DNA from 3 places in the Rhodoferax sp. EU05-FHT12H12 genome. Region 2 is predicted to be linked to each of the others. Evidence: predicted binding sites of a transcription regulator. Region 2 holds the regulator's gene; each other region holds the start of a gene.
What was found. The regulator sigma-54, encoded in region 2, starts transcription at its own class of promoters, with help from an activator protein. The targets are predictions, from matches to a motif close to TGGCANGNAANCTGCTTT.
Positions count from the first base shown of each region.

Region 1 (10,537 bases), on a different contig from region 2:
CGTGCAAACTTGAGGAGGTAATCGCGGAGGTCGGCGACCTGCAGTTCAAAACTGGGCATGGTGGTCTGTGGGTGGTGTGGGCGCAGTGTACGGTTTCGCCGCGTTGGGGCGCTGGGACTGACAGGGGAAAACCCTTGGATCTCAAAAACTGCCACGCCCTGTTGTAAGAAACAGGCTGCCCGCGGGACTAAACCCCAACCAGCGTTCTGGCGCAATCCCGTGCCACACCCATCTGGTTGTTTCCTTTCCAACCTAGGAGTTTTCTCATGAATCAACGTGCCCTGATCGCCGTCACTGCTGCCAGCCTGATGACTTTGGCCCTGGCTTCTGCCCCCGTGGCGGCGCAAGAGAAAGAAAAGTGCTTTGGTATCGCCAAAGCGGGACAAAACGATTGTGCCAACCTCTCGGGTACCCATTCTTGCGCGGGCCAATCCAAAGTGGACATGGACAAGGGCGAATGGAAATACGTAGTCAAAGGCACGTGCAAGGACATGAAGGGCATGTCCATGGACGATGCCAAGAAGATGAAAAGCTGATCATTCGTCGCATGACCGCCACCCCTTCGCCTTCATCCATGCCTGCGCCCTGTGGCGAGGTGGGCATTGGGTGGCGGCACCCCCATTACGCAGAGCTGCTGGCGCGGCGCCCAGCGCTGGATTTTCTGGAAGTTCACTCCGAAAATTTCTTTGACCATGGCGGCGCGGCAATGGCGGTGTTATTGCAAGCCCGGGCGCAGTACCCCATCAGCCTGCATGGCGTGGGGCTGTCGCTGGGTTCTGCGGTGGGGCTGGACCCCTGGCACCTGGACCAATTGGCCCACTTGGTGCAACGCGTGGACCCGGTGCGTGTGAGCGACCACGCCTGTTTTGCGCGCGGCACGCTGGGAGCGCAGAGTGTGCACGGCGCGGACCTGCTGCCCATCCCCTTTTCTAACGAAGCCCTGGACCTGTTGTGTCGCCATGTGCAGCAGGTGCAGGATCGGCTGCGGCGCCGCTTCCTGGTGGAAAACCTGTCGGCCTACGTGCGTTGGTGCAGTGCCGATGCGCAAGACTGGTCGGAGCCCGATTTTCTGACGACCCTGGCCCGGCGCACCGGCTGTGGCCTGCTGGTCGATGTGAACAATATTTACGTGAATGCACGCAACGCCCAACTGGCAGGCCAGGCGGGCGACCCTGTGCAGGCCTGCCGCGATTGGCTGGACGCCATCGCGCCCGATGCCGTGGGCGAGCTGCATGTGGCGGGCCACTGCCATGTGCAGGACGCGTATGGCGACATCGTGATTGACGACCATGGCAGCCGGGTGAGCCCTGCCGTGTGGGCGCTGCACCAGCATGCGCTGGCGCGCTTTGGTGCGGTCCCCACGCTGGTGGAGTGGGACACCGATGTACCTGCGCTGGACGTGCTGCTGGACGAGGTGGCCATCGCACGCCAGGCGGCGCCGACCATGCGCGACACGGCAGAGGCCCTGGCATGAGCGCGCTGGCACAGCAACAGCAGCGTTTCCTGGAAGGCTTGTTTTCGCTGGACATTGAAAACGCTATAAAAAATATAGCTATTTGCGCAGATTCCATGGGGGTTAGAGGCCTAAAAGCTTACCAATCCAATGGGCGTGCCCTGGCTGAGCGTGCGCTGCTGGCGGCCTACCCGGTGCTGGCCCAAATGTTGGGCGCAGAGAGTTTTGCCGCCCTGGCGCGCGCGCTGTGGCATGCCTCGCCGCCCCAGGTGGGCGACATGGCGCGGTGGGGCAACACTCTGATCGATTTTGTGGCTGCCAGCCCACAGCTGGCAGACGATCCGTACCTGGCCGATGTTGCCCGGGTGGAGTGGGCGCTGCACACCTGTGCCAGTGCGCCCGATGCCGAACTGCAGCCCGCCACCCTGGCCCTGCTGGGTAGCCACGACCTGGACGTGCTGCAGCTCCAGCTCGCCCCCGGCACGGCACTGCTGCACAGCCCATGGCCCGCGGCCAGCCTGGTGCTGGCGCATGGGGATGAGGGGGTGACCCTGGCCGAGGCGGCAACCCTGCTGCGCGCGGGCCAGGCGGAAAATGCCCTGGTCTGGCGCCAGGGCTACCGCCCGCGGTTGCGGCATGCCTTGCCCGACGAGGCCCTTTTTGCGACGGCCCTGCTGCAAGGCGTGTCGCTGGGGGCGGCCATGGATGCCGCCCCGCAACTCGACATCAACGCCTGGTTCACCGACGCCGTGCAGAGCGGACTGCTGCTGGCCGTCCAGGCCCCTGATTTTTCAACCCCACCCACGCCGCGATGACGCCTACCTCCATGCCCTCTTTGCACCTCCTCGCCTCTTCCAGGACTGCCCGCGCGCTGGCGCTGTGGGACTGGGTAGAGCGAGGTCTGAACGCCTTGCAACCCCTGGCTGCGCTGCTGGCGCGCCTGTATGTGGCGCAGGTGTTTTTTCTCTCGGGTCTGACCAAGCTGCGCGACTGGGACATCACGCTGGCCCTGTTTGCGGACGAGTACCACGTGCCCCTGCTTTCGCCCGCAGTGGCCGCAGCAATGGGCACTGCGGGTGAACTGGTCTTGCCCGTGTTGCTGGTGCTGGGCCTGGCCGGGCGGTTTGCGGCGCTGGGCCTCAGTGTGGTGAATGGCGTGGCGGTGCTGGCACTGGCCGAGATTGCGCCCGCGGCCTTGCAACAGCACGTGACCTGGGGTGTGCTGCTGGCGGTGTTGGCCTTGTATGGTTGTGGCCGCCTATCGCTGGGGCCTGTGTTGCGGCGCTGGGCATCGCTGCCAACCTGAGTCCGCGATCCGGCGGGGTACCTTGAGTATCAAATTGGCCTCTAGGCCCCGTGGAATATGCGCAAGCAGCTCCTGAATCAGGAGCAATCAGGCCTCTTGGTTCCGTTCTACCAGTTGGCCTCGCGTTCGGGGGTTGCGCTGATTTTGTGGATGGAGAGGTCGGCGCCGTCGAATTCCTCCTCTTGGCTCAGGCGCAGGCCGATGGTTGCCTTGAGCACGCCGTAGACCACAAAGCCCCCGGCGGTGGCCCAGGCCACGCCCATCAGCGTGCCAATCACCTGTGCGCCCAGGCTCACGCCGCCCAGGCCACCCAGGGTCTGGCTGCCAAAAATACCGGCTGCCACGCCACCCCAGGTGCCGCACAGGCCGTGCAAGGGCCATACGCCCAGCACGTCGTCAATCTTCCATTTGTTCTGCGTGAGCGTGAACATCACCACAAAGATGGCGCCGGCCACGCCGCCCACCACCAGCGCGCCCAGCGGATGCATGAGGTCGGAGCCCGCACACACTGCCACCAACCCGGCCAGCGGGCCGTTGTGCACAAAGCCCGGGTCGTTTTTGCCCACTGCCAGCGCGGCCAGTGTGCCGCCCACCATGGCCATGAGGGAGTTCACTGCCACCAGCCCGCTGATCTTGTCCAGCGTCTGCGCGCTCATCACGTTGAAGCCAAACCAGCCCACCGTCAGAATCCAGGCGCCCAGTGCGAGGAAGGGAATGCTGGACGGTGGATGTGCGGAGATGGCGCCATCCTTGCGGTAGCGGTTGCTGCGCGCGCCCAGCAGCAGCACGGCGCCCAGTGCAATCCAGCCGCCCACGGCGTGCACCACCACGCTGCCGGCAAAGTCATGGAACTCGGCGCCGGTCAGGCCCTTGATCCAGGCCTGCACGCCAAAGTGCTGGTTCCACACAATGCCCTCGAAAAAGGGGTAGACAAAACCGACGATGACCGCGGTAGCAATCAGTTGGGGCCAGAACTTGGCGCGCTCGGCAATCCCCCCCGAGATGATGGCGGGAATGGCGGCAGCAAAGGTCAGCAGGAAGAAGAACTTCACCAGGTCGTAGCCGTTCTTGGCGGCCAACTGCTCTGCGCCCACGAAGAAGGTGGTGCCATAGGCCACGGCGTAGCCCACCGCAAAGTAGACGACGGTGGAGACCGAGAAGTCCACCAGGATCTTCACCAGCGCATTAACCTGGTTTTTGCGGCGGACCGTACCCAGCTCCAGAAAGGCAAAACCGGCGTGCATGGCCAACACCATGATGGCGCCGAGCAGGATGAACAAGGCATCCGCGCCCTGTTTGAGTGCTTCCATAAGTTCCTCTTGTATTGAAATGCTGCTTATTGGTGCAAATCCATGTGAAATTTGCTCCATGCACCAAAAGAAAGCAAAAAATGCGCCAGATCGGGGCCGCGGGGCCTGAGGGGCCGGCGGGTACAATGCGGGCTGTCATTGGGGAGTAGCCGCCCTTCTTCATTGAGAGGGGCTTGCGTCAACAGACTTGTGGTGCCGGCAACGGCACCCATGGCGCAAGCAGAGCCCGTTTCGCGGGTTTTGGCGAGACCTTTGACTGCACGCCTCTGATTTCGGCCGGGGGTGTCGTGCAGTCATGGGTAGGTCCCCGGCCATGGACTCTTCATTCATGGAAGCCTTTTTCCTCTCCACCGGTATCGTTGCGCTTGCAGAAATGGGCGACAAAACCCAGTTGCTCGCGCTCATCCTCGCCGCGCGTTTTCGCAAACCCTGGCCCATCGTCTGGGGCATTCTGGTCGCTACCCTGGCCAACCATGCCATGGCCGGCGCCCTGGGGGCCTGGGTCACCACCGTCATCGGCCCCACGACCCTGCGCTGGATTCTGGGCGCCTCCTTCATTGCCATGGCCGTGTGGATGTTGATCCCCGACAAGCTCGACGAAGAAGACACCGATGCACAGCCGCGCTGGGGCGTCTTTGGCACGACCGTGGTGGCCTTCTTTCTGGCCGAAATGGGCGATAAAACCCAAATCGCCACCGTCATGCTGGCCGCCCGCTACAACGCCTACTTCTGGGTGGTGGCAGGTACCACGCTGGGCATGATGCTGGCCAACGCGCCCGTGGTCTGGCTGGGCGAGCGCATGACGCGCCTGGTGCCGATGCGCGTGGTGCACCTGGTATCGGCGCTGATTTTTGCGGTGCTGGGCCTGGTGGCGCTGCTGGCCTGAAAGGGCCCGCTTGGTATACTGCCCGCTCACAGCGCCAATTTGCTCCAGCTTGCGGGCGCTTAATAAATACAGCTAAACACGGACCCGCCTTCTGGCATTGCAACCCGGCCCGCGTTTAGCGTTGCCGGGTTTTGTTTTTATGCTGATTGCCACGCCCCAGTCCATCACGTTTGATGCCCCTTTGCCGCTGCAAAGCGGGGCAAGCATCCACGGCTATTCCCTGAGTTACGAGACCTACGGGACCCTGAACGCCGACAAATCCAACGCCGTGCTGGTCTGCCATGCACTCAACGCCTCACACCATGTGGCGGGTGTGTACGAAGGCCAGGACAAGTCCGAAGGCTGGTGGGACAACATGATTGGTCCCGGCAAGTCGGTGGATACCAACAAGTTCTTCGTGATTGGCGTGAACAACCTGGGCTCCTGCTTCGGCTCCACCGGCCCCATGCACACCCATCCCGACACGGGCAAGGTCTATGGCGCCGACTTTCCCGTGGTGACCGTGGAAGACTGGGTCAATGCCCAGGCCCGCCTGCTGGATGCGCTGGGCATCCAGACCCTGGCCGCGGTGTTGGGGGGGTCCTTGGGCGGCATGCAGGCCTTGAGCTGGACGCTGCAGTACCCCGAACGCATGCGCCATGCCGTGGTTGTGGCCAGTGCGCCCAACCTGAATGCGGAAAACATTGCCTTCAATGAAGTGGCACGCCGCGCCATCGTCACTGACCCCGACTTTCATGGCGGGCATTTCTACGAACATGGTGTCATCCCCAAGCGGGGGCTGCGCATTGCCCGCATGATTGGCCACATCACCTACCTGAGCGACGATGTGATGAACGAAAAGTTCGGGCGTGAGCTGAAGGATGCGGTGCTGGCCAGTGCCAGTGGGTACAAATACAGCACCCAGGATGTGGAGTTCCAGATTGAGAGCTACCTGCGCTACCAGGGTGACAAGTTTGCCGAATACTTTGACGCCAACACCTACCTGCTGATCACGCGGGCGCTGGACTACTTTGACCCGGCCAAGCCCTTTGGCGGCGACCTGAGCCAGGCACTGGCACGCGCCACCTGCAAATTCCTGCTGGTGAGTTTCACCACCGACTGGCGCTTCAGTCCCAAACGCAGCCGCGAGGTGGTGAAAGCCTTGTTGGACAACAAGCGTGACGTCAGCTACGCCGAAATCGATGCGCCGCACGGCCACGATGCTTTTTTGCTCGACGACCCCCGTTACATGGGCGTGATGCGCTCTTATTTCGATAGCATTTCCAGCGGTTTGAAGGTGGCGGCATGACGGACTTGAATACCCTGCACGCCATCGCCGGCCTGGTGCCCCACGGTGCGCGCGTGCTCGACCTCGGCTGTGGCGACGGTGCCATGTTGGACTACTTGCAGCGCGAGCGCGGTTGCAGCGGTTACGGCGTGGAGCTGGACGATGCCAACGTGCTGGCCTGCGTGCAGCGCGGAGTGAATGTGCTGCAGCTCAATCTGGATCAGGGCCTGAGCATGTTTGGCGACGCCAGCTTTGACGTGGTGCTGCAGATCGACACGCTGCAGCACTTACGTAATGCCGAAACCATGCTCAAGGAAACGGCGCGTGTAGGTCGGGTCGGCATCGTGGCCTTCCCCAACTTTGCGCACTGGCCCAACCGCCTGAGCATCCTGCAAGGCCGCATGCCAGTCACCAAGCGCCTGCCCTACCAGTGGTACGACACGCCCAACATTCGCGTCGGCACCCACGCCGACCTGGCTGTCTTGGCGCAGCGCAATGGCTTGCGGGTGCTTGACAGCTTTGGTCTGCAGGATGGCCGTACCGTCCGCTTCGTGCCGAATCTGCGCGCCGGTACCTCGGTCTACAAGCTGGCCCGCTGAATGCCGCGCTGAACCCGCCACTGCCATGCCCCGCTTTGCCGCCAACCTGAGCTTTCTGTACCCCGAGCTCCCGTTTTTGGAGCGCTTTGCCGCGGCGGCCCATGACGGCTTTGCGGGGGTGGAGTTTTTGTTTCCCTATGCGTGGACCGCGGGCGAGATTGCGCACGCGCTGCGACAGGCGGGCCTGCAGCAGGTTCTGCTCAATGCACCGCCGGGGGGCGCTGACCTGGCCACCATGGCCAGCGCCTGGGACCGCGGTGAACGCGGTACCGCCAGCCTGCCGGGGCGCGAGGCGGAGTTTCGCGCGGGCATCATCGAAGCCTTGCGTTATGCCCAGGCCTTGCAATGCCCGCGCATCCATGTGATGGCGGGGCTGGTGCCGCCGGATGCCAATTTGGACACGCTGCACACCACCTATGTGCACAACCTGCGTTGGGCCGCTGGGCAGGCGGCGGCGCTGGGCTGCACCCTGCTGATTGAAGCGCTCAATCCACGCGACATGCCAGGCTACTTTTTGCGCCACCAGGCTCGGGCCCATGCGGTGGTGGCGGAGGTGGGGGCGCCCAATTTGCAGGTGCAGATGGACCTCTACCACTGCCAGGTGACGGAGGGGGACGTGGCCAGCAAGCTGCGCCAGTACCTGCCCACCGGCGCCGTGGGCCATATCCAGATTGCCAGTGTGCCCGAGCGCGAGGAGCCCGACGGGGGCGAGCTGAATTACAGCTACTTGCTGAAACTGCTGGACCAGATGGGCTATGCCGGCTGGGTGGGGTGCGAGTACCGTCCACGGGGGGGGGCTGTACCTGGCGCCACCAGTCAGGGCCTGCGCTGGCGCCAATCGCTGTTGCGTTGAGGGTTTGCCACGGCCGGAAGCGGCCGAGCCCATGGCATGATGTCGCCTTACCAACTCTGCCGATTCAGGAGTTCGCCATGAACGCCCGCGTACCGTCCGCCGCCTTGAATGCGCCGCAAGCGCTGGAGCAGGTCAGTCAAGTCTGGGACCGTGACATTGTTCACCGTCTGGAAGACTACATCCGCATTCCCGCCAAGTCCCCCTTGTTCGATGCTGATTGGGCCAGCGAAGGCTATATCGACACCGTCGTGCGCAACACTGCGCAGTGGATCGAGTCGCAAAAGGTCTCCGGCCTCACGTTGGAGGTGGTGCGCCTGGAAGGGCGCACGCCAGTGATCTTCTTTGAGGTGGCGGCCAGCGGTAGCGCTTCAGCCCAGACCGTGTTGATGTATGGCCACTTGGACAAGCAACCCGAGTTCTCGGGCTGGCGCAACGACCTGGGCCCGTGGACCCCCAAATACGAAGACGGCAAGTTGTATGGTCGGGGCGGCGCCGACGATGGTTATGCCGCCTACGCCGCCATCGCTGCACTGCAGGCGCTCAAGAGCCAGAACGTCGCCCACCCGCGTGTGGTCGGCTTGATTGAGACATGCGAGGAAAGCGGTTCCTACGATTTGCTACCGTACATTGACCTCCTCAAGCCCCGTCTGGGCGATGTGGGGCTGGTGGTGTGCCTGGACTCGGGCGCCGGCAATTACGACCAGCTTTGGCTCACCAACAGCCTGCGTGGCATGGCCAGTGGCGTGCTCAAGGTGGAGATCCTCACCGAAGGCATCCACTCGGGCGATGCCAGCGGTCTGGTGCCATCGAGTTTTCGCATCATGCGCCAGGTACTGGACCGTCTGGAAGACAGCAAGACCGGTCGCCTCTTGCCAGCCAGCTTTCACTGCGAAGTGCCAAGCGAGCGACTGCAGCAGGCCCAGGCGACCGCGGGTATTTTGGGCGACGAACTGTTCAAGCGCTTCCCCTGGGCCCATTACGACTGTGGTGGAGCCACCACCTTTGCCCTCCCCACCACCACAGACCCGCTGGAGGCCCTGCTCAAGCGTACTTGGCAGCCTACCTTGAGCGTGACCGGAGCCGATGGTTTTCCGGAGATGAAGAACGCTGGCAATGTGTTGCGCCCCTACACCGCCTTCAAGCTCAGCCTGCGCCTGCCGCCGCTGGTGGAGGCCGCCACAGCGGTGCAGGAGCTCAAAGCGCTGCTGGAAGACAATGCGCCCTACCAGGCCAAAGTCACGTTCGAGGGGCTGTCCAGCGCTACGGGCTGGAATGCGCCGGGCACCGCGTCCTGGTTCGAGGCTGCGCTCAACGAAGCGTCGCAAGCCCACTTTGGCGCACCTTGTGGCCACATCGGCCAAGGCGGCACCATTCCACTCATGAACATGCTGTCCAAGGGATTTCCCAAGGCGCAGATGATGGTGTGTGGTGTGCTGGGGCCCAAGAGCAATGCCCATGGGCCCAACGAATTTTTGCACGTCCCCTATGCCAAGAAGCTCACTGCAGCGGTGGCCCAGGTGATCTCCCGTTTCCCCTGAACCCTGGAAGTCCTGCATGTGCGCTGATACCACCCTTACCACCTTCGTGGCCAGCGATGGCGATAACGTGGTCATTCAAGATTGGCCGCTGGAGCCCGGTGTGCACTTGCGCGGCGTGGTGATCTTGGTACACGGCCTGGGCGAGCACGCAGGGCGCTATGACCATGTGGCGCGCCAGCTCAATGACTGGGGCTTTGCGGTGCGGGGCTACGACCAGTGTGGCCATGGCGAATCGGGCGGTGCCCCGGGCAGCCTGCCCACCGACACCCGCCTGCTCGACGATCTGGCCGACATTGTGGACAGCACACGCGCCCGCATGGAAAAAAGCACACCGTTGATCGTGCTCGGCCACAGCATGGGCGGGCTGGTGGCGGGGCGTTTTGTGTCACTGGGTATCCGCCCGGTGGATGCGCTGGTCATGTCCTCGCCCGCGCTGAACCCCGGACTCAGTGGCTTCCAGAAGCTGCTGGTGGCGGTGTTGCCCAAGTTTTTCCCCAATCTGCGCGTGGGCAATGGGCTCAACGCCAACTACATCTCGCACGACCCCGCGGTGGTGGCGGCGTACCAGTCGGACCGCTTGGTGCACGACCGCATTTCCGCCCGCCTGGCCCGCTTCATTGCCACGGCTGGCCCGGCCACCGTAGCCCTGGCGCCGCAGTGGAAGGTGCCCACCTTGCTGATGTACGCCGGTGACGATCGGCTGGTGCAGCCGCAGGGCAGCCGCGACTTTGCGGCTGCGGCACCTGCCGCCGTGGTCACCACGCGCTGTTTTGAGGGCCTGTACCACGAGATTTTTAATGAGCTGGATGCCACGCCTGTGTTTGCCGCGCTGCGCCAGTGGTTGGACCAGCGTTTTTGAGCCTGGCATTACCTGTGCTTGTCTGAGTGCCACACGCCCCTATGAACCGCTTTCCCCTGAGCTTGTCCAGCCTGCGTGCCCGTTGGCGGGCCGGATTGCCTTTGCGTTACACCATGATGGTGGTGGTGGTGGTGGGCGTGACCCTGCCAGCCCTGCTGCTGCTGACGATGGAGCAGGAGTTGGCCGAGAAGTCGCAAAAGGCCCTGCTGGCCCAGAGCGAGACGGCGCTCATGAAGATCGGCAGCGTCTCCATTGCCGAACCCATGTGGGTCGTGGACCGCGTGGCGCTGGACGCCGCGGCGGTGCGTTTGCTGGAGAGCCCGCAAGTTGTGGCGGTGCGTATTGAAGACGGACTGGCCAACACCCCGGAGTTGGAGCGTGTGCGCCCGGACTACGGCAAGACCCTGGCCACCGAAACCGCTGCCGGCAGCCTGACCCGGCGGACCCAGACCGTGGTGCGTTCAGG
Region 1 covers NZ_JBYTDI010000002.1:63,403-73,939, forward strand. Annotated here, with positions in the region: gene AC3WS7_RS05095 (sigma-70 family RNA polymerase sigma factor) at 1-59, opposite strand, end outside; gene AC3WS7_RS05100 (BufA1 family periplasmic bufferin-type metallophore) at 267-536, shown strand; gene bufB (MNIO family bufferin maturase) at 548-1,474, shown strand; gene AC3WS7_RS05110 (HvfC/BufC family peptide modification chaperone) at 1,471-2,268, shown strand; gene AC3WS7_RS05115 (DoxX family protein) at 2,280-2,759, shown strand; gene AC3WS7_RS05120 (ammonium transporter) at 2,867-4,069, opposite strand; yybP-ykoY riboswitch at 4,198-4,392, shown strand; gene AC3WS7_RS05125 (TMEM165/GDT1 family protein) at 4,398-4,955, shown strand; gene metX (homoserine O-succinyltransferase MetX) at 5,095-6,243, shown strand; gene metW (methionine biosynthesis protein MetW) at 6,240-6,821, shown strand; gene otnI (2-oxo-tetronate isomerase) at 6,847-7,674, shown strand; gene AC3WS7_RS05145 (M20/M25/M40 family metallo-hydrolase) at 7,752-9,212, shown strand; gene AC3WS7_RS05150 (alpha/beta hydrolase) at 9,229-10,071, shown strand; gene AC3WS7_RS05155 (putative bifunctional diguanylate cyclase/phosphodiesterase) at 10,113-10,537, shown strand, end outside.
Region 1: a site for sigma-54 is predicted at 4,140-4,157, ahead of AC3WS7_RS05120 (ammonium transporter). Genes of this name have one in related genera too.

Region 2 (10,537 bases):
CACCATGCGGTGCGACACATCGCTGCCGTAAATCAATGCAGCCTGACCCGGCTCGGGCTTGACCACATTGGCGGCGGCCTCGGCCTTCATGTCCACCCATTCCTGCGAGCGGAAGGGGCGGTATTTCTCGAACGCAAAGCGACGCAACGAACCGGCTGCGATATTGCAGGCAATCTGTGCGGCCTCAATGGCCACCGTCCCGCTACCACAGCAGGGGTCGTACAAGGGCATCAGGTCGTCGTCGCCCGAGGCCCAGCCGCTGGCCGCAATCATGGCCGCGGCCAGGGTCTCTTTCAGCGGCGCATCCCCTTTGTCCTCACGCCAGCCACGCTTGAACAGCGGTTCACCCGAGGTGTCGATGTAGAGCGAGCAGCTGTCGGTGGTCAGGTGGGCGTAGATACGCACATCGGGCCACTGCGTGTTCACGTCGGGACGCACACCGCCCGCCACTTCGCGGAAGCGGTCGCACACGGCGTCCTTCACCTTGAGCGCGGCAAAGTTCAGCGAGGTCAACGGGCTGTGCTGCGCCGTCACTTCGACCTTGATGCTTTCCTTGGGTGTGAACCACTGCTCCCACGGCACCTGCAGACCGGCGCGGTACAGGTCTTGTTCGCTGCGGTATTCGGTGTACGACACCAGCACCAGCACGCGCTGCGCCAGGCGGCTGTAAAGGTTGAGCAACATGGCGTGCGCAAACGAGGTGCGCACGGCCACACCACCGCGCTGCTTGGTCACGCAGCCGGGCGGCAGGCCGGTGATTTGCAAAATCTCCGGCGCCAGGTACTCCTCCACGCCAGCGGCACAGGGGAGAAAAAGGGTCAGTTGGTTCATAGCGCTTTGCGGAGTGAGGCGGGGGCAATCTTCAGGCCCTCGCGGTATTTGGCCACGGTGCGCCGGGCGCATTCGATACCCTGCTCTTTGAGCATGTCAGAGATCTGGTTGTCACTCAAGGGCTTCTTGCTGCTCTCGGAGGCAATGAACTGCTTGATGAGCGCGCGTACCGCGGTGCTGGAGGCATTGCCGCCGCTCTCGGTGCCCAGGCCCGAGCCGAAGAAGTACTTGAGCTCGAAGGTGCCAAACGGGGTGGCCATGTACTTGGCGGTGGTCACGCGGCTGATGGTGGATTCGTGCAGGCCCAGTTCGTCGGCAATCTCGCGCAGCACCAGGGGGCGCATGGCCAACTCGCCGTGGGTGAAAAAGTTTTTCTGCCGCTCCACAATGGCCGTACTCACGCGCAGGATGGTGTCAAAGCGCTGCTGGATGTTCTTGATGAACCAGCGCGCCTCTTGGAGGCGCTGCTGCAGCGCCGCGTGGCCTGCACCGTCACGGCCACCGCGGTGGTTGCGCAGCACGTTGGCATAAATGTCGTGCACCTTCAGGCGCGGCATGACCTCGGGGTTGAGCTGTACGCGGAACTTGGGCGTGCCACCGACCTTGCCAATCGCCACCACCAACACGTCGGGCACCACGATGTTGCGCTCCACGTCCACAAAGCGGCGTCCGGGCTTGGGCTCCAGCCGTGCGATCAGCGCAATCGCTTCGCGCACCAGCGCATCGCTGCCCACACCCATTTGCACCAGGCGCTTGATGTCGCGTCGGGCCAGCAGGTCCATCGGTTTGTTGCAAATGCCCAGGGCCACCTGCAGCACCTCGGTCCGGTCGACCTCCCCCTCCTCATCCGCGAGTTGCAGCAGGTGCGCCACTTGCAGGCGCAAGCACTCGCCCAGGTCGCGCGCGCCCACGCCCACGGGTTCCAGGCTGTGCAGCAGACCCAGCGCCACGGTGAAGTGGTGCACCAGGTCTTGCAGCTGCTCTTCATCGCCGGGGTTCAGGCTGCGCGCCAGTTCTTCCAGCGGGTCTTCCAGATAGCCATCGTCGTTGAGCGATTCGATGAGAAAACGCAGCGCCGCCGCATCGGTGGCCGTGGTGCGCAGGCTCAGGGCCTGGCGGTGCAAAAAGGCCTGCAGTGATTCGGCGGAACGTGCCAGCTCGGTGGCGTCTTTCTCTTCATCGTCACCCAGGTTGTTGGCCTTGGCCTTGGCGTCCACGCCCCACTCGCCGTCATCGGGCGTCATTTCGGTGGTGCCGTCCCCCTCCCAGTTGGGCTCGTCGCTGCTGCTCAGCGGTGTGGATTCCTCATCATTTGTGCTGCTAGCGCTCGTGGATGTTGCGTAGTCAGCTACAGAATTAGGAGCATAGTCCGCCTCACCGCTCTCGGACAGGCGATCGCCTTCACTGACGGTGGCGTCGGCGGCGTTGAGGCCGAAGTCCTCGCGCTCGGCCCGGTCCTCGGTCAGCTCCAGAAACGGGTTTTCGTCCAGCATCTGCTCCACCTCCTGGCTCAGCTCCAGCGTGGAGAGCTGTAGCAGACGGATGGACTGCTGCAACTGGGGCGTGAGCGCCAGGTGTTGGGAGACGCGTAGTGAAAGACCTTGTTTCATCTACATCTTGAAGTGTTCGCCCAGGTACACCCGGCGTACATCGGCGTTGTTCACGATCTCGGAGGGGGTGCCCTGCGCCAGCACATGGCCGTCGCTGATGATGTAGGCGTGGTCGCAAATGCCCAGGGTCTCGCGCACATTGTGGTCGGTGATCAGCACCCCAATGCCGCGGCCCTTGAGGAAGTTGATGATGCGCTGGATCTCGATCACGGCAATCGGGTCGATACCGGCAAAGGGCTCGTCCAGCAAGATGAAGCGAGGCCGCGTGGCCAATGCGCGCGCAATCTCGACCCGGCGCCGTTCGCCACCCGACAAGGCCAGCGAAGGCGACTCGCGCAGGTGCTCCACGCGCAAGTCCTGCAACAGCGCGGTCAGGCGCGACTCAATTTCGGCCGACTTCAGCGGGTTGCCCGCCTCGTCGCGCTGCAACTCCAGCACGGCGCGCACGTTGTCTTCCACATTCAGCTTACGGAATATCGAGGCCTCTTGCGGCAGGTACCCCAGCCCCAGGCGCGCGCGGCGGTGGATGGGCATGTGCTCAATGGACTGGCCATCGATGGTGATGTCACCTGCGCTGGCGCGCAGCAGACCCACGATCATGTAGAACGAGGTGGTTTTGCCCGCGCCGTTGGGGCCCAACAGCCCCACCACCTCCCCCGTGCGCACGGCCAGCGATACGTCCTTGACCACCTGACGTTTGCCATAGGACTTTTGCAAATGCCGGGCTTCCAGCCGCCCGGTGCTGGTGTCCGGGGCTTCTTGGGTGGGCGCGCTCACTGGGCGGCTTTCTCAAGTTGCGGCGTGGCGCGCAAGGTGGGGCTGGCTTGGGGCACGGCGGGCGCCGCAGCGTCGGGTTTGGGCGTCAGCATGGCCCGCACCCGGCCTGCGGGGGCGGTGGCGCTCTTGGGCGCACCGTCCACGGTGAAGCGGTCGCTGAGGTTTTCGTACAGGATGCTGGCGCCCGTCACCTCGTCGGCCAGGGTGGCACCACGCAGTCGGCGCAACTGGGCTTTTTTGATGAAGCGCACGGTGTCGGCGCGGCCGTCGTACTCAATGGTTTCACCGTCGCCCTCAATAAATTCGTCCAAGCCATCGCGCTTCTGACGGAAGAATGCCGGGGTGGCCGCAGAACCGGTGACCAGGCCAAACTGGTAGCCATCGGGGTCCTGGCGCACTTCGAGCTGGGCACCACGGATGACGATGCTGCCCTTGGTCAGCACCACGTTGCCGGTGAAGACGCTGACCTGCTTGAGGTCGTCGTAGCGCAGGGCATCTGCTTCCACGTTCATGGGCTTGTTGCGGTCGGCTTTTTCGGCCCAGGCGTGACCCGCCACACCGGCCATCACCAGCCACAAAGACACCGACAAAAGGGTATTTTTCATAAAGGCACGAAACTTGCTCGAAAAGCGCTTCGGCCATTGTACCGAGCGCTTTGCGCATTTCGCGCCCTGGCGGGTTCAGCCGTCGGCGTTAATTTTGGTGGTCAGCGCCTGCAGCACCTCGGCAGCGCGGTCATTCTCCACCTGGCAGGTGCCCGCGTTGGCATGGCCGCCCCCGCCGTAGCCCAGCATCAGCTCGCCAATATTGGTCTTGGACGTGCGGTTGGTGATGGACTTGCCGGTGGCAAACACGGTGTTTTGCTTCTGCAGGCCCCACAACACGTGGATGGAGATATTGGTCTGGGGGAACAGCGCGTAGACCATGAAGCGGTTCACCGCAAAGATGGTGTCTTCGTTGCGCAGGTCCAGCACCAGCAGATTGCCATGCACCGTGGAACAGCGCAGCAGCTGCTCCTTGGCCTTGGCCGCGTGCTCAAAGTACAGATCCACGCGCTCCACCACATCGGGCAGCTGCAGGATTTCGTCGATGCCGTGGTTTCGGCAGTACTGGATCAAGTCCATCATCAACTGGTAGTTGCTGACGCGGAACTCCCGGAAACGGCCCAGGCCGGTACGCGAATCCATCAGGTAGTTCAGCAGCACCCAGCCTGTGGGGGCCATGATTTCGTCGTGGCTGAAGCGGGCCGAGTCGCCCTTGTCCACCGCTTCCATCATGTCGTGAAAGCGTGCCGGGAAACGGTTGGCACCGCCATAGTGGTCAAACACCACGCGCGCGGCCGAATCCGCGTGGGGCAAGATGATGTGATTGGGGCGCTCGCCGGTGTTGCGCACCGTTTCTGACTCGTGGTGGTCAAACGCCAGGTGCACGCCCGGCACGTAAGGCAGGTTGGTGGTGATGTCGCGGTCGGACACCTCCACCTTGCCGTCCTGCATGTCCTTGGGGTGGACGAACTTGATGTCGTCGATCAGGTCCAGCTCGTTGAGCAGCACCGCACATACCAGTCCATCAAAATCGCTGCGGGTGACAAGCCGAAATTTCTGCTGCGCCATGGGAACGGTCTCCACAAAGGTTGGGGGGCCAAACCATTCTAGCCCCGGCCCTTGGAGGCCGGCACCCCACCCGCGGCAAAACCAGCAACAAAACCCGGCGGATTAACGCCCTGCGCGGACGTCGGCAACCAGCGTGTCCACCACCTGCAAGGCCCGCTGCATATTGCCAGCCATGGAGCCATCGGTGTAGTAACGCCCTGCCACACCCAGCGCAGGCACACCCTCCACCTTGTAGGCGTTTTGCAACTGCGTGGCCTTGGTCACCTTGGTCACCACGGTGAAGGAGTTGTACTGCTGCACAAACTTGGCCTTGTCCACGCCCTGCTGACCCACCCACTCCAGAATCGCCTCGCCGCTGGCAAGGTTCTTCTTTTCGACGTGGATGGCGGCGAACACTTTGGCGTGCAGTTTCTCGACCAAGCCCATGGCTTCGAGTGTGAAATACAGGCGCTGTTGCGGTACAAAACTGTCCTGGAACGCAACGGGGACACGACGCAACACCACATCTTTGGGCAACTTGGCGATCCAGGCCTGCAATGTGGGCTCAAACGCATTGCAATGCGGGCAGCTGTACCAAAAGAACTCCACCACCTCGATCTTGCCAGCCCCAGCTTCCACGGCAGCCCGTGGGTCCAGCACCTGGTAATCGGTCCCTGCCTTGGGCTTGCTGGCCTGGGCGTGTACCGAAGTGCCCAGCAAAGTAGCCGAAGCCAAGGCTGCGCCAGTGGTCAGTTGCGTGAATTCGCGTCGTTTCATATCCGTCTCACTGTGTAAAGGGGCTGGTGGGACAGGGCCCCACCGGGAAAGTTCCTGTGGAGCCCGCGCTCAGCGCTGCACCCGAACCAAAGCAGTGTCCATGCCGGACTTGTCCATTTTGTCTTTGGCCTTGTCGGCGTCTTCCTTCTTGTCAAAAGGCCCCACGCGCACCCGAAACACCGGACGACCGGACTGTTCACGTTCGGAAATCTTGGTCTCGATACCGCTCAGCGACAGCTTGGCACGGTGGCTCTCGGCATCTTCGGCCTTCTGGAAGGCGCCCACCTGCACAAAGTACACAAAGGCATCGGCCTCTGCGGGAGCCGCGGTCTTGGCCTTGGCCAGGTCACCCAGCGGATCGGCTGACACGGCGGGCTTGAGCTCAGCCTTGGCCTCTGGTTTGGTGGCCTTGGCATCCGGCTTGGCCTCCGTTTTCACCTCGGCCTTGGCTTTGGCTGCAGATGCAGCGGACGCCGGGGTGGTGGCCGGTGGCACGGCGGGAGCCGGGTTCTTGCCATACAGGATGGCATTGGGGTCCCAGTTTTTGTTCTTCTGGGCTTCGGCCTCGTTCTGGTCGGCGCTGCGGCTCTGGCTTTTGTTGATAAAGGGCACCGGTACCTTGGTGACGTAGACTGCCACGGCCAGCGCAGCACCCAGGCCGACGACCACGCCCACAATGAACCCCACAACGGTTCCGCCACGTTCAAACTTCATGTGCTGCTTTCTCTCTTAATCTCACATTTTTTGCGGGGCACTCACGCCCAGCACGGCCAGGCCATTGTGCAATACGCGGGCGGTAGCGGCCACCAGCGCCAGACGCGCCAGCTTCACCGCCTCGTCATCCACCAGGATGCGCTCGGCGTCGTAATAGCTGTGGTAACTGGCGGCCAGCTCGCGCAGGTAGAACGTCACGTCATGCGGAGCTTCGCCTTCCGCCGCAGCGCTCAGCATCTCGGGGTACTTGGCCAGTAGCAGCATGAGCGCCTGGGCTTGCGGGCTCTCCAGCGCCGACAGGTCCACGGCCTTGAGGCCGACCACATCACCACCCCAGCTGGCCAGCACCGAGCAAATGCGCGCATGGGCGTACTGCACGTAGTAGACCGGGTTGTCGTTGTTCTTGGCCACGGCCAGGTCCACGTCGAAGGTGTACTCGGTGTCGGGCTTGCGGCTCAGCAGGAAGAAACGCACCGCGTCCTTGCTGGTCCATTCAATCAGGTCGCGCAGCGTCACATAGCTGCCCGCGCGCTTGCTGATCTTGACCTCTTCACCGCCGCGCACCACGCGCACCATGGTGTGCAGCACGTAGTCGGGGTAGCCCTGGGGGATGCCCACGTCGGCCGCCTGCAGGCCGGCGCGCACGCGGGCAATGGTGCCGTGGTGGTCGGTGCCCTGGATATTGACGACCTTGGTAAAGCCGCGCTCCCACTTGGCAATGTGGTAGGCCACGTCCGGCACAAAGTAGGTGAAGGTGCCATCCTTTTTGCGCATCACGCGGTCTTTGTCATCCCCATAGTCCGTGCTCTTGAGCCACAGCGCGCCGTCCTGCTCATAGGTCTTGCCGTTGCTCACCAGCTTGTTCACAGCAGCCTCCACGCGACCGCTGGTGTACAGGCTGGACTCCAGGTAGTACTGGTCAAAGTGCAGGTTGAACGCCTGCAGGTCCTTGTCCTGCTCATTGCGCAGGTAGGCCACCGCAAACTGGCGGATGTTGTCGTAGTCGTCCACATCGCCATTGGCCGTGAACTCGCGGTCGTCGGCCTTGATCGACGCCTTGGCCTTGAAGGCCTCGGCAATGTCGGCGATGTAGTCGCCGTTGTAGAAGGCCTTGCTTTCCGGGTTGTCCGGGTCGGTGGGCCAGCAGCTGTCACCGGGCTTGAAGCCCTTGGCACGCAGCTGGGTGCTCTTCGTCAGGGTGTCGATCTGCACCCCCGCGTCGTTGTAATAGAACTCGCGGTGCACCGCGTAGCCCTGGGTACCGAACAGATTGCAAATGGCGTCGCCCAGCGCGGCTTGGCGGCCATGGCCCACGTGCAGGGGCCCGGTGGGGTTGGCCGAGACAAACTCGACCAGCACGCGCTGGCCATTGCGGGGCTGGTAGCCGTACTGCTCGCCCTGGCCCAGCACTTCGCGCACCACTTCTTGTTTGGCAGCGGGCTTGAGGCGGATATTGATGAAGCCGGGCCCGGCAATCTCAATGTCCTGCACCCACTGGGCGTAGACCGGCGTGGCCAACAGGTCGGCGCGCAGGGCTTCGGCCAGCTGGCGCGGGTTCATTTTCAAAGGCTTGGCCAGCTGCATGGCCGCAGTGGTGGCGAAATCGCCATGGGCCGCAACCTTGGGGGATTCAAAAGCGGCCTTGGCGGCCGAGCCGGGCGAGAGTTTTTCCAGGCAAGCGGCCAGCGCTTGCAAAAGATCGTGTTTGACGGTGAGCATGGACCGATTTTACGGGCCCCTCGGGAAAGCCCGGGGGTCAGGCCGTCAACGGCGCTGACATCTTTCCGTTATATGCTTGTAAGTGCTAGGGTTTTTTCTACAACGGCGGCATCGCTGCCATCTTTTGGATAGGACGACTGATGAAACAATTGATCTCCCTCGTGGCTTTGGGTCTGGCACTGGCCGTCGGAGGCGCACACGCCGCTGACGAAAAGGCCCCTACCGCCCAGCAGAACAAGATGAAGACCTGCAACGCCGATGCCAAAACCAAGGACATCAAAGGTGACGAGCGCAAGAAGTTCATGAGCGAATGCCTGAGCGCCAAACCCGCAGCGGCCGCCGCTGACGCCGGCACCAGCCAGCAAAACAAGATGAAGACCTGCAACGCCGACGCCAAGACCAAAGACCTCAAAGGCGACGATCGCAAGAAGTTCATGAGTGAGTGCCTGAGCGCCAAATAAGCGCCGCGCCCTCCGCCAAGCCCGCCACTGTGCGGGCTTTTTCATGCCTACTCGGCCGGCGCCAGGCGCTGACCAAAGGCGTCGGCCGGCTCGGGCCGGGCAAACCAGTACCCCTGCCCCTGCTCGCAACCCAGCGCGCGCAGTGCATCGCGGATGCGCTCCTCCTCAATGCCCTCGGCATGGGAGACCAGGCGCAGGCCCTTGGCCATTTGCACGATGGCGGCCACCATGGCGTGTTGTGGCTCGCTGTCGAGCATGCCTTTGACAAACGATTGGTCAATCTTGAGCTTGTGCACCGCAAAGCGCTGCAGGTAGCCCAAATTGGAGTAACCGGTGCCAAAGTCGTCGATCGCGATCGACACCCCCTGCGCCTTGAGACGCTGCAGTGACACCACAAAACGCTCAGTGTCCTCAATCAGCGTCGATTCGGTGATCTCCAGCTCCAGACAGTGGCCGGGCAAGCCCGACTGGCGCAAAGCCGCTTCCACCACCTGCTCCACATTGCCCCGGCGAAACTGCACCGGCGACAGATTGACCGCCAGCACCAGCGGCGCCCCGGCCCGCTGCCACTGCGCCGCCTGCTGACAGGCCTGCACCAGCACCCACTCGCCGATCTCCACAATCACGCCCGCTTTTTCGGCCGCAGCAATGAAGTGCCCCGGCATCAGCAAGCCCTGCTCCGGGTGTTGCCAGCGGATCAAGGCCTCGGCCCCCACCAGCCGTCCCGTCTGGAGGTCAAACACGGGCTGGTAATGCAGCACAAATTCTTGGCGTGCCAGCGCCACACGCAAGCTGGCGACCAGCTGCAGGTTGTGTTGCAAGTCGGCCTGCATGGCCGCATCAAAAAAGCGAAAGGCATTGCGCCCCGACTCCTTGGCGCGGTACATGGCCACATCGGCCTGGCGCATCAGGGTTTCGTAGTCTCCGCCGTCATCGGGAAACAATGCAATGCCAATGGAGCAGGACGTGGACACCTCGGTGTCCTTGAGCGTGAAGGGCATCTCCATGCGTTGCAACACCTCGGCGGCCACCGCCGCCACGCTGTCAGCATGGCCCGCATCACACAGGCCAATGACAAACTCATCCCCTCCGTGGCGGGCCACGATGTCGGCCTGGCGCAGCGCCTGGTTCAGGCGCTGCGCCACTTGCCGGAGGAAGTCGTCCCCGGCAGCGTGGCCCAGCGAATCATTGATGACCTTGAAGTTGTCCAGATCCACAAACAGCAAGGCCACGCGCAGGTTCTGGCGGTGCGCCAGCGCAAAGGCACGCTCCATCCGCTCACGACCCAGCCCCCGGTTGGCCAAACCGGTCAGGCCGTCATGTTGGGACAGGTAGGTGAGTTGCGCCTGCGACTCGCGGTAGCGCGCGATTTGCAACTGCAGATTCGCCAAGGCCTTCTGCAAGTCGTTCAGGATCAGCCAGATGGCCAAGCCGCTGACCACCAGAATCGTCAACACATCGCGCAACTGCTCGTCCGGCGGGCTCACATAGCCGGTACTGCGCCAGTGCAGCACCTCGGTGGCCAGATTCAGGAACACCAGGTAGACGACCATGCAGCCAAGCAGTGCAAAAAATGCGCGCGCCGTCACCAGCAAGCCGGCCATGATGAGCAAGGCCGGAAAGGACAGCAGCGCCACATCCTTGATGCCCTCGCTGACCCAGGTCAGCGCGCACACCAGCCCGGTCAGGGAAAACAGGAACAGCAGGTTGGCAAAATTGACTCGGCCCAGACGGCTGAGCCACAGGCAGGCCAGCATGAGCGCCATGCCCGGCAACAAAAGCCACACGATGGCCCAGTTGCGCTCCAGCACATACCCCGTCGTGGCCACCAGCAGGCCCGCAAACACCAGCCCCGAGATTTGTCGCAAGCGGCGTGTACGCGCCTGCACGATGGCATCAGGGTCCTGTGCAGCGGGCTCGTTCATGGAAGCGGAACTCCAAGCGTTGGCGTGGATTCATGCTAACGCAAAGCCCGCAAACCGTCACGCCTAAACGCCCAGCAGCACCCCGCAAAACACGGCCAAGCCCACCCAATGGTTGAGGCGAAAAGCCTTGA
Region 2 covers NZ_JBYTDI010000010.1:12,719-23,255, reverse strand. Annotated here, with positions in the region: gene AC3WS7_RS18160 (THUMP domain-containing class I SAM-dependent RNA methyltransferase) at 1-831, opposite strand, end outside; gene rpoN (RNA polymerase factor sigma-54) at 828-2,441, opposite strand; gene lptB (LPS export ABC transporter ATP-binding protein) at 2,442-3,218, opposite strand; gene lptA (lipopolysaccharide transport periplasmic protein LptA) at 3,215-3,823, opposite strand; gene AC3WS7_RS18140 (exopolyphosphatase) at 3,899-4,831, opposite strand; gene AC3WS7_RS18135 (thiol:disulfide interchange protein DsbA/DsbL) at 4,934-5,587, opposite strand; gene AC3WS7_RS18130 (SPOR domain-containing protein) at 5,657-6,301, opposite strand; gene argS (arginine--tRNA ligase) at 6,323-8,020, opposite strand; gene AC3WS7_RS18120 (PsiF family protein) at 8,161-8,481, shown strand; gene AC3WS7_RS18115 (putative bifunctional diguanylate cyclase/phosphodiesterase) at 8,529-10,406, opposite strand; gene ubiA (4-hydroxybenzoate octaprenyltransferase) at 10,470-10,537, opposite strand, start outside.

Region 3 (10,537 bases), on a different contig from region 2:
GGCCCACGAAATCTTGCGGCCGTACTTTTGTTTGATAGGCCAGAGCAGGCGGCGTGCCTTGTCCAGGTTGCCGTTGTCGGGCCAGCTGTTGAGCGGGGCAAAACGCTGGTTGCCGCTGCCTGCGCCGCCGCGGCCATCGCTGGTGCGGTAGGTGCCGGCGCTGTGCCAGGCCATGCGGATCATCAGGCCGCCGTAGTGGCCCCAGTCGGCAGGCCACCAGTCTTGTGAGTCTGTCATCAGGGCCTTCAGGTCCTCTACGACGGCATGCAGGTCCAGGGTTTTGAAGGCCTCGGCGTAGTCAAACGCTGCGCCCATGGGGTTGGATGCGGGCGTGTGCTGGTGCAAAACAGTGAGCTTGAGCTGGTTGGGCCACCAGCTGGTGTTGGAGGGGGCACCTGCCGTGGTGTTGGTGCGGGCGGCGTGGGGGAATGGGCACTTGGCTTCTGTCGACATGGGTATCTCCTCGGCTGTTGAAAATTGGTTTGCAGAGTCAGTGTAGGGTTTGCGTGCGATGCGCTCAAATAGGTTTTTCTAATGCGATTCATAGTGCTGCGTTTGCCGTTTTTTAGGGTAGGCGGGCGCGTGTGGAGACGGCCCCACAGTTTTTGGGCTTTACAAAAAAAGAGCGGCGTGCAGCCGCCGGGTGTCACACCAAGGCGCTACGATGGTTTCACCACTCGAAGGGACCGCCCATGCGAAAAATTCGGCAGCCTGGTAAAGCGTTGACACCTCCCATGCAGCAGCGCCAGCCGCGGCTGACGTCGTTCCAGCGTGAGTTGCAGCGGCACATGAAATGCAGTGCCCAGCACGCGGCGTGGTTCGATGCCCTGCTGAGCAGGGACAGTCCCTCCAAGCTGGACCACTGAGCGGATCAGGCTTTTCGCCACCCGGCTGGGGCTGGCGGGGTGGCATGCGCTAAAGTGCTCCAACGCACTTTGGAGTTCCGCATGCACCCTGACACCTTGAAACACAAAGCCAGCCTCTGGTTCGGCGAATTTGGCAGCTCTGTGCACATCACCGATGTGTACTGGGAAGGCGACATCAGCCAAGCGGAGTTGATGGCGGTGGCCGACCAGATTTCACCGGACTGGCAAACCATTGATCTGGAGCTGGACCCCCAGCACCCCTGCCATGGACAGACCTACCGTTTGACCAAGCCGTGGCCTCCGCGTGCAGACGAAGAAGAGGCGTTGCGTGCCCTGGAGATGGAGGACGCCCTGGAGGGCCATTACGTCTGGGTGCATTGCTGCCAGACCGTCATGGACCCCGAAGGCGATTTGCTTGACGAAGCGGGGCGCGCCTACCGCCAAGACTTCAGCACCGTGATGTTTTGCACCGAGTTCACGTCCTTCGACGACATTGCCCAACAGTGCGACGAGAACTTTGGCAAGGGTGAGTGGGACGAGTACGAGCTCTACCTGGATGACACCTTGCCGCCACCGGTGGCCTCCTTCGGCTGACTCCAGCCGCTGATGCTTGTGCGTGCACTTGCGCGTTTGGTGGTTGTGGGCCTGTGGGGCGGGTTGGTGTTCTGTGCCCAAGGCGTGCAGGCCCAACAGACCCCCAGCCGAAACTGGGCTACGGTGCCCCGGCACTCGTCGGGCCAGGCGCCAGACCCCCGGCAGCATGTGGACCAAGCCATCGTGCAGGTCTACGCGGCGCCCACCTATGGCTGGCGCGGCAATTTTGCGGTGCATCCCTGGATCATTTACAAGCGCGAAGGCCAGACGGCCTACACGCGTTACGACGTGGTGGGCTGGCGCGCGCCGCGGGTGGTGCAGCGCAACTACGCCATCCCTGACGGGCTCTGGTACGGCTCGCTCCCGGAGCTGTTGGTGGATCACCGGGGCGCCGGCGTGGAGACCATGATTGACCGCATCGAAGCCGCGGTGGCCAGCTACCCCTATGCGGACCAGTACCGCAGTTATCCGGGGCCCAACAGCAACACCTTTTTGGCGCACATTGGCCGCGAGGTGCGGGCGCTGCAACTGGATTTGCCATCCAACGCGATCGGCAAAGACTACCGGCCGCTGAGCAACCCCGTCGGGGTTTCTCCATCGGGCTCCGGTGTGCACGTGTCCCTGCTGGGGCTGCTGGGCGTGAGTGTGGGCTTGCAGGAGGGGCTGGAGCTGAATGTGCTGGGCCTGAACTTCGGCATTGATCTCAACGCCCCGGCATTGCGCCTGCCTTTTGTGGGGCGCGTGGGCATGAGAGACACGCCTGCGCCCAACGAGAGCGCCCGCACGGATGCGGGCGGCTGACCGCGAGGATCATGCGCTACGCGCACGACCTCCCTTTTCAGCCCAGGTGCGGGTCCAGCGGACTTGCATGGCGCGCATGACGACCAGCATCAGAAGGGAGAACACTGCCAACACCACAAATCCGGACATGAAGCTGCCGGTGTGCTGCTTGGACTGGCCCATCAAGGCCGGGATGGTGCCGCCACCCAAGGCGCCGATCTCGCCGATCATGGACCCCGCCACCGCCGTGGAGGTGGGCCAGCGCAGCGGCACCAACTGAAACAGTGCGCCATTGCCCGCACCCAGCGCGGCAAAACAAACGATCAGCAATAGCGTGGTCATGACCAGCGAGCCGGACGACATCCCTACGCCGATGAGTGCCAGCGAGACGATGACCAAGACCACCGTCAGCGTGTTCACGCCGCCCCAGTGGTCGGAGATCCAGCCACCGGCGACGCGCACCACCGCCCCCATCAGCGCGGCCAGCATGGTGAGCTGCCCGGCCTGCACCTTGCTCACACCAAACTGGTCGTAGTAGTAGGTGGGCAGGAAGGTCACGATGCCGATAAAGCCACCAAACGTGACCACGTAAATCAGGCTGAAGACCCAGCCGTCGCTTTCCATCAGGCAGGCCAGGTGCTGGCGCATGCTGGCGTGTTCGTCACGGTCCGGTGGCTCCTTGGCCATGAAGAGCACCACGGCCATGGGTACCAGCGAGGCCAGCGCGGCAAAGCCGTACACGGTTTGCCAGCCATAGGCCTGGGCCAGGGGCGGTGCCAGCAGTGCCGCCAGTGCGGTGCCTGCATTGCCCGCGCCCACCAAGCCCATGGCCAGACCCTTGTACTTGGGCGGGTACCAACCCGAGCCCAATGACATGGCCACCCCAAAGCTAGCACCGGCCACGCCCAGCAGCAGAGCCATCTTGAGCAGGTCGTCATAGGTGTGCACAAAGAAGTAGCCAAAGGACATGGTGAAGGTGATCAGCACAAGCTCCACCATCGTGGCCGTCTTGCGCCCCACATACTGCGCCAGCAGCCCCAGCGGGAAACGCATGATGGCCCCGGCCACGATGGGGATGGACAGCAGCAAACCTTTTTGCGATGCCGTCAGTTGGTACTGCTCACTGATGAAGGGGGCCATGGCGCCATTCATCACCCAGATGACGAACGAGAACATGAGGTAAAAAAACGCGGCAAACAGGGTGGGTGTGTGTCCGCTTTTCAGGAATTGACGAAATCCGGCCATGGGTGGGCTCCGTAGAGGTTCTGTGGGGAGAGAGGGGGGCGCGGAAGCGACGGGCGCCGTTTTCAGGCACCAGATACCGAATGTGCGCTACCAGAAGGGCAGGCGCTCAACCGCAAGATTGCTAGACCTTCGTTGGTCGTGCTGGACCAAGTGCAAGCATGATTTGTGCCTGATTTGGGTGCGGCGTGCGCACAAAAAAAGGGCGCCCCGCAGGGCGCCCTTGGTGGCACAGGGGGGGTGCGTGCTCAGGCCGCCTTTTCGACGTGGGCCTGGCGTGTGTACAAAAAGTCGATCACGGCCTTGCGGTACTGCAGGTACTGCGGGCTGTCGGCCAGGGCCACGCGGTTGCGCGGGCGGGGCAGGTCCACGCTGAGCACTTCACCAATGGTGGCGGCGGGGCCGTTGGTCATCATCACGATCTTGTCGGACAAGAGCACGGCCTCGTCCACATCGTGCGTGACCATGACCACGGTGCTTTGGGTGCGCGCCACGATCTCCAGCAACTCGTCCTGCAGCTTGGCGCGGGTCAGTGCGTCCAGCGCGCCAAAAGGCTCGTCCATCAGCAAGACCTTGGGCTCCATGGCCAGGGCCCGGGCGATGCCCACGCGCTGCTTCATGCCACCGCTGATTTCGCCAGGGCGTTTTTGTGCCGCGGCGGTGAGGCCCACCAACGCGAGTGCCGCATCGGTGCGGGCCATCAACTGGGCCTTGTTCTCGGACGCCGCACCGGTGCTCTTGGAGCCCGCACCAAATACGCGCTCCACGCCCAGGTAGACGTTCTCAAAGCAGGTGAGCCAGGGCAGGAGCGAATGGTTCTGGAACACCACGGCACGCTCCGGGCCGGGGCCTGCGATTTCGCGGTTGGCACACAGCAGGTTGCCTGCGGTGGGCGTGGTCAGGCCGGCAATCAGGTTGAGCAGCGTGGACTTGCCACAGCCGCTGTGCCCGATGAGCGCTACAAATTCGCCCTTGGCCACGGTGAGGTTGATGTCGCGCAGCGCGGGGAACAGGCCCTTCTTGGTCTTGAAGGTTTGTTCTACGCCCTGGATTTCGATGTACTTGCTGTTGCTCATGACTTCACCTCTTCGAATGTGAACGCTGTCGCCAGTTTGATCAGGGCGTACTCCAGCAGCAGGCCCACGATGCCGATCACGAAGATCGCGATGATGATGTTCTTGACGTTGAGGTTGTTCCACTCGTCCCACACCCAGAAACCAATGCCCACGCCACCGGTCAGCATCTCGGCCGCCACGATCACCAGCCAGGCCGTGCCGACCGCCAGGCGCACGCCGGTCAGCATGTAGGGCAGCACCGAGGGGAACAGGATCTTGGTGACGATCTTCCACTCGCTGAGATTGAGCACGCGGGCCACGTTCATGTAGTCCTGCGGCACGCGCTGCACGCCCACTGCGGTGTTGATGATCATGGGCCAGATCGAGCAGATGAAGATGGTCCAGATGGCGGCCGGGTTGGCACCCTTGAATACCAGCAAACCAATCGGCAACCAGGCCAGCGGCGACACGGGGCGCAGCAGGCTGATCAGCGGGTTGAACATGCGGCTCAAAAATTCAAAGCGGCCGATCATGAAACCTGCCGGAATGCCCACCGCAGCCGCCAGGCCAAATCCCAGCGCCACGCGCTCCAGCGAGAACAGCACGTTCCAGCCCACACCCTGGTCGTTGGGGCCCTTGCGGTAGAACGGGTCGCTGAACAACACGACGGCCTGCTTCCAGGTCTCCAGCGGGCTGGGGATGCTGGCCGACGTGCCCACGCTCACCAGCGCCCAGATACCGACCAGCAAGGCCAGGCCCAGCAACGGCGGCAGCACCTGCAGCAGCAGGCCGCGCCAGTCGAAGCCGGGTTTGGCTTGTGCGGGGGCGGTGGATACCACCGTTTGAGTGCTTTTTGGCATGCTAGCCCCCGTGGATACTGCGCTAGCAGCTTCTTTTTTTATAGCAGACCCCTCGGCTGCAGCAGCCAGGGGCGAGTGAAAAACGGCGCTCACCATGGTGACCTCCTTGTGGGTGGGGTGGAACTCAGGCCTTGACCTTGAAGCTGTCGGCGTACTTTTTGGGATCCTTGCCATCCCAGACCACGCCGTCCATCAGCTTGCTGCTGCGCATGTCGCTCTTGGGCAGCGGCGTCTTGCTGGCGGTGGCGGCCTGCTTGTAGATGTCGATCTGGTTGATCTGCTTGGCCACACCCAGGTAGTCGGGGTGGTCCTTGAGCAAGCCCCAGCGCTTGTGCTGGGTCAGGAACCACATGCCGTCGGAGAGGTAGGGGAAGTTGACCGCACCTTCGTTGTAGAACTTCATGTAGTTGGGGTCGTCCCAGGTCTTGCCCATGCCGTTCTGGTAGCGGCCCAGGATGCGCTGGTTGATCGCGTCTACGCTGGTGTTCACATAACTCTTGTCGGCAATCGTTTCAGCCATCTTGTTTTTGTTGGACAGGCTGGCATCGATCCAGCGGCCCGCTTCGAGAATGGCGGCGGTCACGGCGCGGGCGGTGTTGGGGTACTTCTTGACGAAGTCGCCCGTGGTGCCCAGCACCTTTTCGGGGTGGTCTTTCCAGATGTCCTGGGTGGTCATGGCGGTCACACCAATGCCATCAATGATGGCGCGGTGGTTCCAGGGCTCGCCCACGCAGTAGCCATCCATATTGCCCACGCGCATGTTGGCCACCATCTGTGGCGGCGGCACGGTGATGACCTTGGCGCCGCTCATGGGGTTGATGCCGTGGGCTGCCAGCCAGTAGTACAGCCACATGGCGTGGGTGCCGGTGGGGAAAGTCTGGGCAAAGGTGTACTCGCGCTTCTCGGCGGCCATCAGCTTGGCCAGGCCTGCGCCGTCCACGGCGCCCTTGTCGGCCAGTTTCTTGGACAGGGTGATGGCCTGGCCGTTGTTGTTGAGCGTGGCCAGCACGGCCATGTCTTTCTTGGGGCCGCCCACGCCCAGATGCACGCCGTAGACCAGGCCGTAGAGCACGTGGGCGAAGTCCAGTTCGCCGTTCACCAGCTTGTCGCGCACGCCGGCCCAGCTGGCTTCCTTGCTGGGGATGATGGTGACGCCGTACTTCTTGTCGATGCCCAGCACCGAAGCCATGACCACGCTGGCGCAGTCGGTCAGGGGGATGAAGCCGATCTTGACCTCGGTTTTCTCGGGAGCGTCCGAGCCTGCGGCGTACACTGCCGCGCGCAGTGCGGGGTCGATGCCAATGGCGCCCACAGCGGCGGTTTGCAGAACAGCACGGCGGCTGAGTTTGGCTTTCAGAAGGTCAGTCATACGCAAGCTCCAAAAGTAAAAACACAAAACGAAAAACAAAAAAGGCGTCCGCACTGGGTTCGCTGCGTGGTGCGCAAGTGAACCCGTGGGGACGCCTTTGTCCTGTTTGCCCTGAGCCCTACCCGCCGTTAGGTGGGGTGCAGTGCATGACCGTTGTCGGTCTCGCAGGGATTAACGCAATGTCTGTGCCAGCTTGTTCAAGCTGCAATATGCTATGAATTCAGGAGCTGCTTGCGCAGTATCTACGTTGGTCTCGGGCCTATTTTGCTTAAAAATTCGCGTGACGCACTGATTTTGTGCACTGCACCAAAGCGGGCGCAAGCGCCAGGGGGTGGTACTTTTGGGGCCTGCGCCCCGTGGGTATGCCGCGGCTTGGTGCGCTCTCTGGCCGGCCCATGCATTTGCGCAGGGGGGGGCTGGGGCGGCCGTGCTGGTTTTTTGAGTTGCTGTTGGGGTGTTGCCGTCGCGGCCTGTGGCCTCGGCAGAGTCGGCCCGCGGTGACTAGCTGCGTTGCTCTGCGCGGCGGTCTGCACGCTTGCGCTGTATCAGGATGTGGACCAGCAGGGCCGTGGCGGCGGAGGTGGCCACCACCGGGGACGCCATGACGACATTGGCCAACCCGTCCAGCACATGCAGGCTGACCTGCTGCGCATAGTGCGTCAGTGCCACCACATCCTGGGGCTCCACGTTCTTCACATCGTCGGGCAGCACCTGCACATCAGGCCAGCCATTGCGAAAGCGGATGTTGGCGAAGATGCCGTCGGCCACGGCCACCAGGGACAACACGCCCAGGGGTTTCATCAGGTGCAGGATGAGCTTGCTGCGCACCGTCACCGGCGCTGTTTCGTAGATTTTCCCCACCAGTTGCGACACCATGCGCTCCTGCACGGCCACGGGCGCGGCGTCATACACCTCGGCGGCCAGTTGTTCCATGGGTATTTCGTGTGACATGGTTCTCAGCATAGCCCGCAAAAGTTCCCAGGGTGTGAACGGCAGGTAAGCAGTTGTGTCCTTGTTTCAAGACAACAAGTCGGCCACATCCAGCATGCGCTGGGCCACGTCCACAATCTTGAGGTTCTTGTCCATGGCCGTTTTGCGCAGTTTGGCGTAGGCCGCCTCCTCGCTGAGTTGCTGGCGTTGCATCAGCAGCGCCTTGGCGCGATCGATCACTTTGCGGTCTTGCAGCGCGGCGGACAGCTCATGGAGTTCGGTGCGCGTGGCATCCAGTTCTTTGCGCAGGGCTTGTTCGTGCTGGAAGCGGGCCAGGGCCACGTCCAGAATCGGGCGGATGCGCTCCGTCTGCAGGCCCGCCACGATGTAGGCCGACACCCCGGCGGCCACTGCGGCACGTGCATTGCCACTGTCGTTGTCGTTGGTGAACATGACGATGGGGCGGCGCTCGTCGCGGGTCGCCATCACCACGTGTTCCAGCGCGTCGCGGGCGTCGCTTTCAGCGTCCACGATGATCATGTCCGGCTGCAGCTGGGCCAGGCGCTCCGTCAGGTAGACATCGGCCGGCAGCGAAGCGACCAGGTTGAAACCGTTTTCCAGCAGGCCAATGCGCAGGCTGCGCGAGCGTTCCGCCTGGTGCAGGGCGTGGGTGTCCTGCGGGTCATTGACCAGCAAGTCAGCGTTGATCACGACGATGCGTAGCGGCTCGGTCATACGCCGATCATTGCATGCAAAAGTCGCGCCAATCTTTGGCATGTCGCCAGCACTCAATCTGCGTTGGGGTGCCAGTAGTGGTAGCACCAGGCGGTTACAAAGCCTGCGCGCCGGTACAGGGCGAGGGCGGCGGTGTTTTCGGCTTCTACCTGCAAAAACGTTTCTGGGAGTCCGCGGTGCAGTGCCTCTTGGGCCAGGCAGGCCATCACATGCCGGGCCAGGCCCTGGCCGCGTGCGCTCATGGTGGTGCGTAGCCCGTGCAAGCTGGCCCAGCCCTGGCTGTAGACCGCGGTGCCCGCGCACAGGGGCTGGCCCTGCTGCACCACGGTGGCGTATACGCCGTGTTGGCCGCGGCTCAGGGCCTGCACGCGGTGCTGGCCATCCACCGGGTCAAAACCTGGTGCGGTGTATACGGCCGCCCACGGTGGGGTCGGTGTGGCCGACCAGGTGGCCGCGGCGGGGTCGGCCAGGGCCGCGACTGCCGTGGTGGGCGCTACCTGCACCAGCGTCGCTTGGGTGGGCGCAAAGCCCAGGCGGCGCAGTTCGGCCTGCACGTCGGCCAAGCCCGCCACATCGGCCAGCCGAAAAATCGGTTGCAGGCCACGCTGTGCGTAGCGCGCACAGATGTCGGGCAGGGCGGCGGGGTTCAGGCTGTGGTGGCGCAGCGGCACGGCGCTCTTGGCGCGGCCCACGGTGGAGGTGTCGAATGACAGCAGCCAGCCGTCCAGGGTCTCATGGGCTGGCGGGGCCACGGCGTCGCAGGTGGAGGTTTCCAGCCGGGCAATGGCGTCATCGGTCAAAGGCAGGTGCATGCGGTCATTGTGCCCGGGGCCGTGCGGGGCCCCATCCTCTAAACTCGGTGGCTCTGAAGGAAACAAGCATGCTGGTGTTGGGAATCGAGTCCTCGTGTGACGAAACAGGCGTGGCCATGGTGCAGTCGCAAGGCGTGGCCGTACCCACGCTGCTGGCCCATGCGCTGCATAGCCAGATCGAGATGCACCAAGCCTATGGCGGGGTCGTGCCCGAGCTGGCCAGCCGCGACCATATACGCCGCGTGCTGCCGCTCACCCAGCAGGTGCTGAATGAGAGTGGCCGCAGTCTGCAAGAGGTGGATGTGGTGGCCTACACGCGCGGGCCCGGTCTGGCCGGTGCCTTGTTGGTGGGGGCGGGCGTGGCCTGTGCGTTGGGTGCGGCGCTGGGCAAGCCGGTGCTGGGCGTGCACCACCTCGAAGGGCATTTGCTCTCCCCATTTTTGAGTGCCGACCCGCCCGAGTTCCCGTTTGTGGCGCTGCTGGTGTCGGGCGGCCACACGCAGCTGATGCGGGTGGACGGCGTGGGCCGCTACGCGTTGTTGGGCGAAACCATTGACGACGCCGCGGGCGAGGCCTTCGACAAATCGGCCAAGCTCATGGGCCTGGCCTATCCGGGTGGGCCGCTGTTGTCCAAACTGGCGGAGGAGGGCAGTCCCACGGCCTACCCGTTGCCACGGCCGCTGCTGCACAGTGGCAACCTGGACTTTTCATTTGCGGGCCTGAAGACCGCGGTGCTGGTGCAGAGCCAGCGCATGGTGGCGGCTGGTGCGGTGGCCACCTTCGACGCACTGCCGCGCCAGCAGCAGGCCGACTTGGCGGCGTCTACGCAGGCGGCGATTGTGGAAGTGCTGTTGAAGAAATCGATGGCTGCCATCAAGCAGACCGGCCTGAAGCGCCTGGTGGTGGCCGGTGGTGTGGGCGCCAACCGCAAGCTGCGCGAGCTGCTGAATGCCGAGTGCGCCAAGCGTGGTGTGCGTGTGCACTACCCCGAACTGCACCTGTGTACCGACAACGGCGCCATGATTGCCATGGCGGCGGCCATGCGGCTGCAAAGTGGCTTGCAGCAGGCCAGTGCGAATTACGCCTTCGACGTGAAACCGCGCTGGCCCCTACATTCACTATAAAAACTGCCACTAGCCCCCGTGGAATATGCGCAAGCAGCTATTAAAAACATAGCGTTCTGGTGCTGGCGCTGGAGCTTTACTGGATGGTCAGTTCGGTGGCGGTGTCCACGGGCACTTTTTTCACCAATTTCAGGGTCAACACCCCGTGTTCCAGCTTGGCTTCGCTCTGG
Region 3 covers NZ_JBYTDI010000005.1:126,013-136,549, reverse strand. Annotated here, with positions in the region: gene katG (catalase/peroxidase HPI) at 1-453, opposite strand, end outside; gene AC3WS7_RS15160 (hypothetical protein) at 693-866, shown strand; gene AC3WS7_RS15155 (hypothetical protein) at 948-1,460, shown strand; gene AC3WS7_RS15150 (DUF3750 domain-containing protein) at 1,473-2,261, shown strand; gene AC3WS7_RS15145 (MFS transporter) at 2,271-3,485, opposite strand; gene AC3WS7_RS15140 (ABC transporter ATP-binding protein) at 3,731-4,558, opposite strand; gene ntrB (nitrate ABC transporter permease) at 4,555-5,493, opposite strand; gene AC3WS7_RS15130 (CmpA/NrtA family ABC transporter substrate-binding protein) at 5,522-6,766, opposite strand; gene AC3WS7_RS15125 (hypothetical protein) at 7,268-7,717, opposite strand; gene AC3WS7_RS15120 (ANTAR domain-containing response regulator) at 7,784-8,431, opposite strand; gene AC3WS7_RS15115 (GNAT family N-acetyltransferase) at 8,485-9,243, opposite strand; gene tsaD (tRNA (adenosine(37)-N6)-threonylcarbamoyltransferase complex transferase subunit TsaD) at 9,312-10,367, shown strand; gene AC3WS7_RS15105 (Hsp20/alpha crystallin family protein) at 10,444-10,537, opposite strand, start outside.
Region 3: a site for sigma-54 is predicted at 6,940-6,957, ahead of AC3WS7_RS15130 (CmpA/NrtA family ABC transporter substrate-binding protein). Genes of this name have one in related genera too.